3 regions of the Methylobacterium sp. EM32 genome follow, and region 2 is predicted to be linked to each of the others. Evidence: predicted binding sites of a transcription regulator. Region 2 holds the regulator's gene; each other region holds the start of a gene.
What was found. The regulator PhoB, encoded in region 2, activates phosphate uptake and scavenging genes when phosphate is short. The targets are predictions, from matches to a motif close to TGTCATNNANCTGTCAT.

Region 1 (4,399 bases), on a different contig from region 2:
GGGCCATGCCGGGCGACGAGTGGGACGCGATCACGCTCAACTACACGTCGGGCACCACCGGCGACCCGAAGGGCGTGGTCTACCACCATCGCGGCGCGTCGCTGCTCGCCGTCGGCAACGTGGTGGCGGGCGATCTCGGCCGGCACCCGGTCTATCTGTGGACCCTGCCGATGTTCCACTGCAACGGCTGGTGCTTCCCCTGGACCCTGTCGGTGGTGGCCGGCACCCATGTCTGCCTGCGGCAGGTGCGGTCGAAGGCGATGTACGACGCCATCGCGGATCACGGGGTCACGCATCTGTGCGGCGCGCCGATCGTGATGTCGCTCCTCATCAACGCCCCGGAGGCCGAGCGGCGGGACCTGCCGCGGCGGGTCGCGTTCCTCACCGCGGCGGCGCCGCCGCCCGAGGCCGTGCTCGCCGGCATGGCCGAGGCCGGGTTCGACGTCACCCACGTCTACGGGCTGACCGAGACCTACGGCCCGGCGGTGGTGAACGAGTGGCACGCCGACTGGGACGCCTTGGGCAAGGACGAGCAGGCCGCCCGCAAGGCGCGCCAGGGCGTGCGCTACCCCCCGCTCGAAGCGCTCGACGTGCTCGATCCCGAGACGATGCAGCCGGTCCCGGCCGACGGCGAGACGCTCGGCGAGGTGATGTTCCGCGGCAACGTGGTGATGCGCGGCTACCTCAAGAACCCGACGGCGACCGAAGCCGCCTTCCGCGGCGGCTGGTTCCACTCCGGCGATCTCGGGGTGAAGCACCCGGACGGCTACATCCAGCTCAAGGACCGCTCGAAGGACATCATCATCTCAGGCGGCGAGAACATCTCGTCGATCGAGGTGGAGGAGGCCCTGTTCAAGCACCCGGCGGTGGCGGCCGCGGCGGTGGTGGCCAAGCCCGACGAGAAATGGGGCGAGACGCCGTGCGCCTTCGTCGAGCTGAAGGGCTCCGAGATGGTCTCGGCCGAGGAGCTGATCGGCTGGTGCCGTCAGTCGCTCGCCGGCTTCAAGGTGCCCCGCCACGTGGTCTTCACGGAATTGCCGAAGACCTCGACCGGCAAGGTGCAGAAATTCGTGCTGCGGGAGATGGCGAAGGCGTTGTGACGGGCGCCCCGTCAACGGGGCTGCGGGGCCTGCCGGCCGGGGGCTCGCCCTCGGGGGCCCCGCCGCTCACTCTGTCGTACCTTCAGGTCGTATCTGAAAGGATGTCGCCCGAAGGATCGTGCCTCTGGGGCAGGGGCCGCCGCGCCGAACGCTGGCGCGGCGGCACGAAGGGCGTTTTCTGGGCTAGTGCATCACGCGGGTGGAGGTCGTCCGCAGACGACTGATCTCATCCTTCAAGTGAAGCTTTTTCCGCTTGAGCTCTACAATTCGCAAGTCGTCGGTGGAGAGGTGGGTGATTGCGTCCTGAATCTCGCGCTCCAGGGCTTCGTGCTTACGCTCGAGCTCGGTGAGATGCATGTGCAGCGACATCAGCCATTGCCTCCTGTCATGTAGGTGACACACGCAGCCTGCCACAGCCCGCGGCCGATGTCGAAGGGATTTGATGCTGCACCTGCGTAATGCGCGTGGGGACGGCAGGCCCTCGGAGGGGCTGCACAACCCCGCCCGTGCCCTTGCCGGAGGCTGGAGCGTGGTCCATTCTCCGCTCATACTTCCAGGGCTTGGGGCGGCGATGGCGTTCGAGTTGAGTGCGGAATCGACGGCGGAGTACGAGAGCGAGCTGGCGCGTCTGAAGGAGGAGCATCGCGACCTCGACGACGCGATCGAGGCCCTGTCGGGGGTGATGGCCGGCGACCGGCTGCAGCTCCAGCGCCTCAAGAAGCGCAAGCTGTCCTTGCGCGACCGCATCACCTTCCTGGAGGACCAGCTCACCCCGGACATCATCGCCTGACGGACGCAGGCGAGCGTTCGCGCGCTGCTTGCGTGAAGGCAAGCGCGCCGCTACTGCACAATGACCGGCTGCGGCCCGCTCGCGGCTAGCAGCGCTTTCTAGAGGATGCGCTTGACGATGGCGGCAGCGCCCCCCGTCGCGGTGATCATGGGCAGCCAGTCCGACTGGGCCACGATGCGCCACGCCGCCGAGACCCTCGACGCGCTCGGCATTCCGTACGAGGCCCGCATCGTCTCGGCCCACCGCACCCCGGACCGCCTGGTCGCCTTCGCCAAGGGCGCCAAGGCCGCTGGATTCCGGGTGGTGATCGCCGGCGCCGGCGGCGCGGCCCACCTCCCCGGCATGGCCGCCGCGATGACGCCGCTGCCGGTCTTCGGCGTGCCGGTCGAGTCGAAGGCGCTGTCGGGCCAGGACAGCCTCCTGTCGATCGTGCAGATGCCGGCCGGCATCCCGGTCGGCACGCTCGCCATCGGCCGGGCCGGCGCCGTCAACGCGGCCTTGCTGGCCGCCGCCGTCCTGGCGCTCACCGACGACGATCTGGCCCATCGCCTCGACGCCTGGCGCGCCCGCCAGAGCGCGGCGGTCGCCGAGCACCCGGACACGAGCGCCCCGTGAGCACCACGACCCTCATCGCCCCAGGCGCGACCATCGGGATCATCGGCGGCGGCCAGCTCGGCCGCATGATCGCGGTCGCGGCGGCGCAGTACGGGCTGAAATGCCATGTCTACTGCCCCGATCCCGACAGCCCGGCCTTCGAGGTGGCGGGCCGACGCACGGTCGCGGCGTATGACGACGCGGCGGCGCTCCAGGCCTTCGCCGAATCCGTCGACGTGGTGACCTACGAGTTCGAGAACATCCCGAGCAAGACGGCCGAGATCCTGGCCGCCCGCCGGCCGCTGCATCCGAGCGCCTCGGCGTTGGCGACGACGCAGGACCGGCTGACCGAGAAGAGCTTCGTCGCCGGTCTCGGCATCCCGGTGGCCCCGTTCCGGGCGGTCGACGACGCGGCGGGCCTCGCCCAAGCCGTGCGGGAGATCGGCCTGCCGGCGGTGCTGAAGACCCGGCGCTTCGGCTATGACGGCAAGGGGCAGGTGATGCTGCGCGACGCCGTCTCCGATCCGGCCGCCGTGATGGCGTCCTTACGCGATCAGCCCTGCATCCTCGAGGGTTTCGTCGCCTTCGAGGCCGAGCTGTCGGTGGTGGCCGCCCGCAACGCGGAAGGCGGCTTCTCGGCCTTCAGCCCCTGCGCCAACGAGCACCGTCACCACATCCTCGCCCGCACGGTCGTGCCGGCTCCCGGCATGGCGCCGGAGACCGCCGTCGAGGCGATCGCGATCGCCCGCACCATCGCGGACGCGCTCGATTATGTCGGCGTGCTGGCGGTCGAGATGTTCCTGGTGCGCGGGGCGGATTGCCGCGCGAGCGTGGTGGTCAACGAGATCGCCCCGCGGGTGCACAATTCCGGCCACTGGACCATCGAGGGGGCCGAGACCTCGCAATTCGCCCAGCACGTCCGGGCGATCTGCGGCTGGCCGCTCGGCAGCGCGGCGCTGACCGGCACGTCGGTCGAGATGCTGAACCTGATCGGCGACCAAGCCGACGACTGGACCCGGATCCTCGCCGAGGCAGGCAGCCACCTCCACCTCTACGGCAAGGGCGAGGCTCGCCCCGGCCGCAAGATGGGCCACCTCACCCGGGTCACGACCGGCGCCTGAGGGCCCGGACTGCGGCCTTGCGGCCACACCCGCGCCAGCACGGGCCCCTCCCCTGCCCTTGCGGCGCCGGGAGGCCACACCTTCGCCACATCGGCCCGCACAAGCGTCGGGGGCGCATCGCTTTAAGCCGGCGTTCACCCCGATCCGGAATGGTCGTCCGGCACCGGGACCGCGGTTTTTGGCGGCGCGTGCGTGCGAATGGCGAAGGTGCGCGGCGCGACGGGATGCGCCGCCCCGGGGGAGCGGGCGATGAACAACGTGATCGGCTTGAGCCGCGTGACACCGGCGGCCCGTGTGCTGGGGGCGACCGTGCTGACCGCGCTGGCGCTCGCCGGCTGCGACACCGTCAGCCGCGCCACCGCGACGCGGCAATTCGCGGTGGTCGAGGCCGACAAGTCCGGCGCGACCGAGGTCAACATCGCCTCGCTGTCGGACGTGATCCAGCGCAACCCGAGCGACGCGGCCGCCTACAACACCCGCGGCGCGGCCTATGCCCGGGCGGGCAACTTCGATTCGGCGATCGCCGACTTCACCAAGGCGATCCAGCTCGACCCGAACTCGGCCTCGGCCTACGGCAACCGGGCGCTGGCCTACCGCCAGTCGGGCCGCAACGACGCGGCGCTCCAGGACTTCTCCAAGGCGATCAACGCCGACCCGAACTACACCGCCGCCTATATCGGCCGGGCCAACCTGCAGCGCGCGCAAGGGAACTTCGAGGCCGCCTACAGCGACCTCAGCCAGGCGATCCGCCTGACCCCGGAATCGGCCGAGGCCTACCACGCCCGCGGCTTGGT
Region 2 (4,399 bases):
CTGTTCATGAACCCGTCGAAGCGCCAGACCCAGGACTACATCACCGGCCGGTTCGGCTGAGGCTCCCGGACTCATCCCGCCGGCCCGGGACCTGCCGGGCCGGCGCGTCACACACTCCACCTCATCGCGGGGAGTCAGCCCTCATGTCGAACCACATCGTCACCTCCTACGACCAGGAGCTGCAGAACCTGCGGCGCAGCATCGCCGAGATGGGCGGCATCGCCGAGAAGATGGTCGCCGATTCCGGCCAGGCGCTCCTGCGCCGCGACACCGCCCTCGCCCAGAGCGTCATCGCCGTCGACCAGCGCCTCGACGGGCTGCAGCGTGAGATCGAGGAGAAGGCCATCCTCCTCATCGCCAAGCGCCAGCCGATGGCGGTCGACCTGCGCGAGACGATCTCGGCGATCCGCGTCTCGGGCGACCTCGAGCGCATCGGCGACCTGGCCAAAAACGTCGCCAAGCGCGTCGTCGCCATCGCCGACCAGGTCCAGCTGCAGAAGATCGTCGTCGGCGTTGAGCACATGAACGAGCTGGTCCAGGGCCAGCTCAAGGACGTGCTCGACGCCTACGCCACCCAGGACACCGTCGTCGCCCTCGACGTCTGGGCCCGGGACGGCGGCATCGACGCGCTCTACACCTCGCTGTTCCGCGAGCTCCTGACCTACATGATGGAGGATCCGCGCAACATCACGTTCTGCACGCACCTCCTGTTCTGCGCCAAGAACGTCGAGCGCATCGGCGACCACACCACCAACATCGCCGAGACCATCCACTACCTCGCCACCGGGGAGACGCTGCCGACCGATCGTCCCAAGAACGACCGTTCGAGCTTCGCCACCCTCGATCCCCAGCCGGAGGCCTGATGGCTCGCAGGCTCGCCGGGCGTGACGCCCGGCGGGCCTCCGCCGCCGGACCTCACCCGAAGTGCCCCGCATGAGTACCCGCATCCTGATCGTCGAGGACGAGGAGGCGCTGACCCTCCTCCTGCGCTACAACCTCGAGGCCGAGGGCTTCGAGGTCGACGCCGTCGCCCGGGGCGACGAGGCGGATATCCGCCTGCGCGAGCAGGTCCCCGACCTCGTCCTCCTCGACTGGATGATGCCCGGCCTCTCCGGCATCGAGCTCTGCCGGCGCATCCGCGCCCGCCGCGAAACCGAGCGGCTGCCGGTGATCATGCTCACCGCCCGGGGCGAGGAGGGCGACCGGGTGCGGGGGCTCGCCACCGGCGCCGACGATTACATCGTCAAGCCGTTCTCGGTGCCGGAGCTGCTGGCGCGGGTCCGCGCGCTGCTGCGCCGCTCCAAGCCCGCCCACGTCGCCGACCTGCTGGTCGCCGGCGACATCGAGCTCGACCGGGTCAGCCACCGCGTCCGCCGCGACGGCCGCGAGCTGCATCTCGGCCCGACCGAGTTCAAGCTGCTCGAGTTCCTGATGCAGAGCCCCGGCCGGGTCTTCTCCCGCGAGCAACTCCTCGACGGCGTCTGGGGCCACGACGTCTACATCGACGAGCGCACGGTCGACGTGCATATCGGCCGCCTGCGCAAGGCGATCAACCGCGCCCGCGACGCTGATCCGATCCGCACCGTGCGCGGCTCCGGCTACTCGTTCGACGAGATGTTCGCGCCGGAGCCGTGAGGCTGGGTCCTCACGGCGGGCAGAAGAGTTCGGCTGTCGGTTACTCCGCCCTCCGCGTCATTCCGGGGCCGCGCAGCGGAGCCCGGAATGACGCGGTGGATGTCAGGGCGTCGAGAAACCCAGAAAAGCCTGCTTCCGCCAAATCCCGACTTCCCGCAGATTGCCGCCGGACAGGATTCGTTAGGATTCGAGCGATATCGTCGAACTGTCGGAAGGGATCGGCGCGGAAGCGGCGCGACGCCGCCTCCGGGATCGTTCATCCGGATACGGGCCTTTAGCGGAACCCGACGACCTTGCGGTCGCGCTTGCGCTCGGCGGCAGGCTGGTAGGCGATGCGGCTGTGATGGGTGCAGTAGGGCAGGCCGGTGATGGCGCGGTCGCCGCAGAAGCGGAAATCGGGCGTCGACGGGTCGCCCATGGGCCAGCGGCACATGAATTCCCGCAGCTCCATGATGGTGACGCGGACGCTCTCCGGCAGCGCGGTGGTGTCGGTGGGGGATGCGGCCTGATACAGCGCGAGCGCCGGCGGCGCAGGGGCCAGCACCGACGGGGTCTCGCCGGTCGCAGCCGCGGATTCGCCCTCGCCCCGCGGACGGCGGCCACCGGTCGGCGCGGTGCCGTTGCCCTTCAGGATGCGCCCGGCCAAGCCGAGGCGGTGGACCTTGCCGATGACGGCGTTGCGGGAGACGCCACCGATCTCGGCGGCGATCTGGCTGGCGCTGCGGCCGTCGCTCCACAGCCGCTTGAGAAGCTCGACGCGTTCCTTCGTCCAGCTCGGACCCGCATCCATCATCGCCGCCTCCAATCCCCCGACATCACCCATGGAATCGGCACGCAGCCGCGAGCGGCACGCCGTTCGGCCGCGCGGTGACTCCGTCCGATCCTGCTGGTGATCGCCGCCACGCCTGGAGCGGTGGCGACGGGGGTGAACCTACAGGACGGGCTAACACCCGCGCAAGAGTCCGCCCCCCGCCGAGTCGGTTTTTCCCCGCGGCCGGCCGGCGGTCCGGACCCGGCCGGGTCGCGCTGCCGGTGCCGCGCGCGGCGCGGCCGTGCCGGATCGCGCCCGGAAATCATCGTTTTTTGTCAAAGGGTTGTCGGATCGCCCCGGAGGGTCCGTGATACTGGGTCGCCGCATGATCGCAGGTTGCGCTGCCGTAACGGTCCCCGACAGCCGGGGGTTGTCCCGCCGGTCTTCGGCAAGCGTGGCCGCGCTGCCACGCCCCCCTGTTCGGCAAGCGTGGCCGCAGCGCCACGCCCCCTGTTCGGCAAGCGTGGCCGCACTGCCACGCACCGGGCCGGCCGGCCGGCGATCGCCGGCGCCCGGAACGTTGCCGGGGGCCGGGGTGGGGCCTATCTTGAGAGGACCAACAGGGCCGACGCCAGCGCCGACGGCCGCCCCGGGAGACCTCATGCGATCACTCCTCGCGTGCGTCCTGCTCGCGCTCTCGTCGCCCGTAGTGGCGGCGGAGGCCGTGCACCTCGCGCCCCATCGCGCCGTCTACGACCTGTCCTTGTCCGGCAGTTCCGGCACCCGCGCGGTCGAGAGCGCCCGCGGCCGGATCGTGTTCGATTTCACCGGCGATGCCTGCAAGGGCTTCGCGTTGCAGTACCGGCAGGTGACGGTGCTGGAGAGTTCGGAGAGCGGCACCCGCACCTCCGACCTGCGGAACACCACCTTCGAGACCGGCGACGGGCGCAGCTTCCGCTTCCGCACTCAATCCGACCTCAACGGCAAGGCGGCCGCCCCGGTCGACGGCAATGCCGAGCGCGGCGACAAGGGCCTCGACATCACCCTCAAGCAGCCCAAGCGCGGCGAGATGGCGGTGCCGGGCGAGGTGCTGTTTCCCGCAGCCCACATGAAGCGGCTGATCGAGGCTGCCCGGGCCGGACAAACCACCGTCGCCGTCAAGGTGTTCGACGGGTCGGATGACGGCCGCAAGGTCTACGACACCCTAGCGGTGATCGGCCCGCAACGCGTCGCGGCCAAGCCCGATGCGAAGCCCGATTCTGGCACGCCCGATGCACCCAAGCCTGCCGCGCCCAAGCCTGCCGCTGCACCTGTCGAGGCGCCGTTGCGCGACGGCGCGATGGCGTCGATGCCGCACTGGCCGGTGACGCTGAGCTACTTCTCGCCGGGGGAGGGGGAGCGGACCCCGGTCTACGTCCTCGCCTTCGACCTCTACGAGAACGGCGTCAGCGGCGCGCTGCGCCTCGATTACGGCGAGTTCTCGCTCAAGGGCGAGCTGTCGCGGGTCGACCTCATGCCGGAGAGCAAGGACTGCAAGTAGGACGCCGGTCCGATCGGGTGCGGTCAGCGCGGCTCCCGCTCCGGCGGCTCCTTGCCCCCACGCTCCTTGCCGCGGGGATCGCCCGCGGGCGGCGCGAAGCCGAGCCCGCGCTGCACGGCGGCCGCGCCGAAGCGCTCGCGCAGGGCGTCGATCGCCGCCGCCCGGCTCGCCTCGCGCACGGCCGAGACGTCGGCGAGGTCGCCCCTGTCGGCATGGGCCGCGTCGCACAGGTCGCCGGCCCCGATTCCGATCAGCCGGTAGGCGGTGCCGTCGCAGGAGTCGCGCAGCAGCGCCTCGGCCGGGCGGAACAGCCGCTCGGCGACCTGCGTCGGGGCCAGCCCCGAGCGGGTGCGGGTGCGCAGGCGGAAATCCCGGTCCTTCAGCTTCAGGGTCACGCTGCCGGCGGCGAGTTCCGCGCGCTTCAGGCGCCGCGCCACCGTCTCGCACAGCCGCCAGAGCACCGGCCGCAGGGC
Region 3 (4,399 bases), on a different contig from region 2:
CGCCCTGATGCTGCGACCGGAGATCCTGCTCCTCGACGAGCCGTCGATGGGCCTCGCCCCGAAGCTGGTGGAGGAGGTCTTCCGCATCATCCGCCGGCTGAAGGAGGAGCAGGTGACGATGCTGCTCGTCGAGCAATTCGCCATGGCGGCGCTCGGCGTCGCCGACCACGCCTACGTCTTGGAGAACGGCCGCATCCGCTTCCAGGGCCCGGCGGCGCAGCTGCGCAACGACCCGCAGGTGCGGGCGGCGTATCTGGGTGGCGGTCACTGACGCCTCCGAGCCGGCGGGGCGACGTGGCGTCACCGCCGGTTCATCGCTCAGTGCCTAATCTCCCGCCGGATACGGAATCGGGAGAAGAGCCGTGAAGTCGTTGCTTGCCGCCGCTGTGTTGCTCAGTATCGCAGGCGCGTCGCAGGCCTGGGCCCTGGGCAACCCCGCCTCGGCCTACTGCATCTCCGTCGGCGGGCGCCTGGAGATCCGGAAGGGTCCGCAGGGTGAGGCCGGCTACTGCCACCTGCCCGACGGGCAGGTCGTCGAGGAGTGGCAGCTGTTTCGTGAGGCGAACAAGGCGAAGCCTTGAGAGCCTATGCGTCCTGCCGAAAAGGGTTGGTTTTCCCTCCGCGTCATTCCGGGGCCGCGCAGCGGAGCCCGGAATCCAGAAACTCAGGTCGTCCAAGATAAGGCGGCACGCGCTTCGCTTCGTCCTGCATCTCCGGCGGTTCTGGATTCCGGGCTCCGCTGCGCGGCCCCGGAATGACCCTGTGGATATCGATTCTGCAGCGGTTAATTCGTCAAAGCAGTACGGCAAAGCAAAGTAATGCTCGCCGAGCACCCCGCACCCCTCCCGGGATGCGGGGTACGGCCAGTCACTTCGCCTTCAAAAACTCCCCCACCTCCAGCAGCACGAACTCGTTGTCGTCCACCTTGTGCGGGTCGCGGCTCGCCGAGAACGGCAGGTTGTTGTCGTTGCCGACGATGATGTGGGTGTCGTCGACCTTGTCGACGTTCTCGATCGTGAAGAACGGGAAGGCGAGCGCGCCGTCGGTCAGCGGCTTGCGCGCCGTCTTGCCCGGGTCGGCGATGCGCATCAGGTCGATGGAACCGATCTTGCGCACCGGGCCGCCCTGGTTGGCATCGGTCATCTCGATCTTGAAGACGCGCTTGAACTTGGCCGGCACCGAGAAGCAATCCGGCCCCTTCTGGCTGGCCGGGCAGGCCCGGTCGGCGGTCCCCTCGCCGTCGTCGCGCTCGATGATGAGACCCGTGGTGGCGTCGATCAGGTTGAAGTCGCCGATGGCGTGGCCGGCCTGCTCCAGCGGGTAGAGCCACGAGCGGCCGGTCCAGGTCTCCGCCTTGGTGTCGAATTCGAGGATGCGCAGGACCTCGCGTCCGTCGCGGGTCTCGAACGCCTTCGCCTCGGCGTCCCAGAGCGGGCCTTCGAGCAGGGCGTAGAGCCGGCTGCCGTCGGGCGAGGCGGCCATGCCCTCGAAGCCCTTGGAGCGGCGGGCGTTGAACGCCACCGCGCCGCCGGGTATCGCTGGGGTCGTCACCGCCGGGTTGTCAGGGGAGCGGACGGGCTTGCCCGAGGCCAGTGTCTCGACCACTGCCTCGACCTTGCCGGTGCGGTCGGCCTTGATCAGGAATGGGCCGAACTCGTCGCCGATCCAGATCCGGTCGCCGACGAACTGGAAGCTCTCGGGGTCGAAGTCGCTGCCGGTGAGGTAGCGGCTCTCGGTCGCCTCGTTGGCGATGCGGAACGGTACCTTCCTGTCCGGATCGCGCAGGAAGACCGTCTCCAGCCGCGCGACGCCGCCCGTCGCGAAGTCGATCCGGTAATGGTTGAGATAAAGCATCGCGTCGGGCGAATTCGCCTTGGTGCCGAAGCCGTTGTCGGTCAGCACCCAGTAGGTGCCGTCCGGCATGTGCTTGATGCCGGAATGGCCCTGGAGCGGCTGGCCCTTGAGCGGCAGCTTGAGGCTGGTAGCGCGGCCCATCGACTGCACCTCGACGGTGCCCACCGCCTCGACCCGCCGGCCGGTGGTGAACTTGCCCGGCGTGGCGAGGTCCTTCGGTGCGTCCTCAGGGAGCGGCAGGGTGCTCTCCGCCGGCAGGACGGCGTGGCCGGCGAGCGTTGCCTGGAAGGTCTGGGACGCTTGAGGCGCCTGGGCAAGGGCGGCGGGCGCGGCCGACAGCAGGAGCGTGAGGGCGAGCAGGGAACGGCGCGGCATAGAATCCTCGCGGAGATGAGCGCGGCTGTTCTGGCGCATCACCCATGTCAGCGAAGTGACGACATCGTCGTTTCCGCGGGATCCGTGCCCCGGTGGAGGCCTCAGCCGTGATGCGGCTCGCCCGGGGCCGGCATCTGTCTGGCGCCGCGATCGAGGGCGGTGCGGATCCGGTCGGCGAGCTCCGCCTTGCGGTAGGGCTTGCCGAGCACGTCCATGGTCGGGGTCGCGGGGCCGTCCGCCACCAGGTCCTCGTTGTAGCCGGTGGTCAGCAGCACCGGCAGGTCCGGCCGCATCGTCTTGGCCCGGTCGGCCAGGATCAGGCCGTTGACGCCGCCCGGCATCACGATGTCGGAGAACAGGAGGTCGATCCGCGTCTCCCGCTCCAGGATCTCCAGCGCCTCCTCGCCGTCGCGGGCGGCGAGCACCTGGTAGCCGAGGCTCTCGAGGTATTCGCGGGCGAGCGCCCGCACGTCGTCGCTGTCCTCGACCACCAGCACGGTCTCGTCGCCGCGCCGCAGCACCGCCTTGCGCTCGGTAGGCTCCTCCGTAGCCACCGCGCCCGGGCCGGCCGGAAACAGCATCGTGATGGTGGTGCCCCCCGCCGTCGCCCCGCTCTTCGGCCGGCTGTCGATCTCCAGCCGCCCGCGCGACTGCTGCACGAAGCCATGCGCCATCGCGAGGCCGAGGCCGGTGCCCTTGCCGGGGCCCTTGGTCGAGAAGAACGGCTCGGTCGCCCGCTCGGCGACGTGGGGCGGCATCCCCTCTCCCTCGTCGCGCACCCGGAGCGCCACGTAGTCGCCCGGCGGCAGGGCGCGAGCCTTCCCGTTTCCGTTGAAGTGGACCGAGGCGGTCGAGATCGTCACCGTGCCGCCCGCCGGCATCGCGTCGCGGGCGTTGATGAGCACGTTGAGCAGCGCCATCTCGAGGTTGGTGCGGTCGATCGTGACCGCCGGCAGCCGCGGCGTCAGGTCGAGGCGCACGGAGACGGTGCTGCCGAGCGTGCTCTCCGCCACCTCCGCGAAGGCGAGAACCAGGGCGTTGAGGTTGAGCGAGCGCGGCTCCAGCCGCGCCTTGCGGGCAAAGGACAGGAGCTGCTTCGTCAGCTTCGCCCCCCGCTCCGCCGCGCCGGCGGCGTTGGCGAGCTGGCGCTGGGCCCGCTCGCTCGTCACGGAGTTGCGCGCCAGTTCGAGGTTGCCGGAGACGACCTGGAGCAGGTTGTTAAAGTCGTGGGCGAGGCCGGCGGTGAGCTGGCCGATCGCTTCCATCTTCTGGGCCTGGCGGAAGGCCTGCTCGGACACGCGCCGCCGGGTCACATCGAGCTGCGAGGCGAAGAAGTAGACGATCTCTCCGGCCGCGTCGAAGACCGGGCCGATGAAGATGCCATTCCAGAACGGCGAACCGTCGCGCTTGTAGTTGAGGATCTCGGTCGCGATCGCCCGGCGCTCCTCCACGGCCTGACGCAGTTCGGCCACGGTCTCGCGGCTGGTCTCGGGCCCCTGCAGGAAGCGGCAGTTGCGGCCGATCAGCTCGGCTTGCGTGTAGCCGGTGAGGTCTTGGAACGCCCGGTTGGCGAACACGATCGGGTTGTCGGGCTGCCGCGGATCGGTCAGGATCATCGGCATCCGAGTCATCTCGATCGCCGCGAAGAACACGCTGCCGCGGTCGTCGAGACCGGGCTCGCGGATCGTCGCAGATTTCAGATGCGCCAAGGACGGCGCTTCCGCGGAGTGGCTGGCTTCCGGCTCCGGCACCCCGACCTGATCGTCCTCGCTCACACCGCCACCCGGCTCGCCATACGCCACCCCGCCGGTGTCGATTTTTCTGACGGTGGGACAATGGGGGGCGGGAGCAGATCGCGCAAGGCCCATCCCCCCTCGCCCGCTCCCTCACGCGCGCGGTGCCGCAGCCCGGATCAGGCCGGCTGAAGAAACTCGGCCATCGCGCATGAACGGCCTTGCGGCCCCCGGATGCCCTCGCTATAAGCCCGTTCGTCGGCCACGGCCGGCCGTTCGGAGTGTAGCGCAGTCTGGTAGCGCACCACGTTCGGGACGTGGGGGTCGCAGGTTCAAATCCTGCCACTCCGACCAGCCCTCTCACGAGGCTGAGTCTTCCCGAGATCAACCTGCATCTCTAGGAGATGTCCGGTTTCTACGATACCCGTGCCTTCGGG

Region 1: the regulator PhoB is predicted to act here: its motif matches at 1,484-1,500, upstream of ABZT49_RS27820 (DUF465 domain-containing protein).
Region 3: the regulator PhoB is predicted to act here: its motif matches at 2,274-2,290, upstream of ABZT49_RS26790 (esterase-like activity of phytase family protein).

What each region holds. Positions count from the first base shown of each region.
Region 1 is NZ_JBEXZS010000214.1:21,253-25,651, forward strand. Features, by position in the region: gene ABZT49_RS27815 (acyl-CoA synthetase) at 1-1,100, shown strand, start outside; gene ABZT49_RS27820 (DUF465 domain-containing protein) at 1,284-1,469, opposite strand; gene ABZT49_RS27825 (DUF465 domain-containing protein) at 1,672-1,890, shown strand; gene purE (5-(carboxyamino)imidazole ribonucleotide mutase) at 2,008-2,505, shown strand; gene ABZT49_RS27835 (5-(carboxyamino)imidazole ribonucleotide synthase) at 2,502-3,605, shown strand; gene ABZT49_RS27840 (tetratricopeptide repeat protein) at 3,855-4,399, shown strand, end outside.
Region 2 is NZ_JBEXZS010000005.1:21,786-26,184, reverse strand. Features, by position in the region: gene pstB (phosphate ABC transporter ATP-binding protein PstB) at 1-60, shown strand, start outside; gene phoU (phosphate signaling complex protein PhoU) at 144-863, shown strand; gene phoB (phosphate regulon transcriptional regulator PhoB) at 934-1,635, shown strand; gene ABZT49_RS01100 (GcrA family cell cycle regulator) at 1,910-2,428, opposite strand; gene ABZT49_RS01095 (cell envelope integrity EipB family protein) at 3,048-3,926, shown strand; gene ABZT49_RS01090 (DNA polymerase IV) at 3,950-4,399, opposite strand, start outside.
Region 3 is NZ_JBEXZS010000201.1:13,047-17,445, forward strand. Features, by position in the region: gene ABZT49_RS26780 (ABC transporter ATP-binding protein) at 1-271, shown strand, start outside; gene ABZT49_RS26785 (DUF333 domain-containing protein) at 363-581, shown strand; gene ABZT49_RS26790 (esterase-like activity of phytase family protein) at 868-2,229, opposite strand; gene ABZT49_RS26795 (histidine kinase famiy protein) at 2,331-4,004, opposite strand; tRNA gene ABZT49_RS26800 (tRNA-Pro) at 4,240-4,316, shown strand.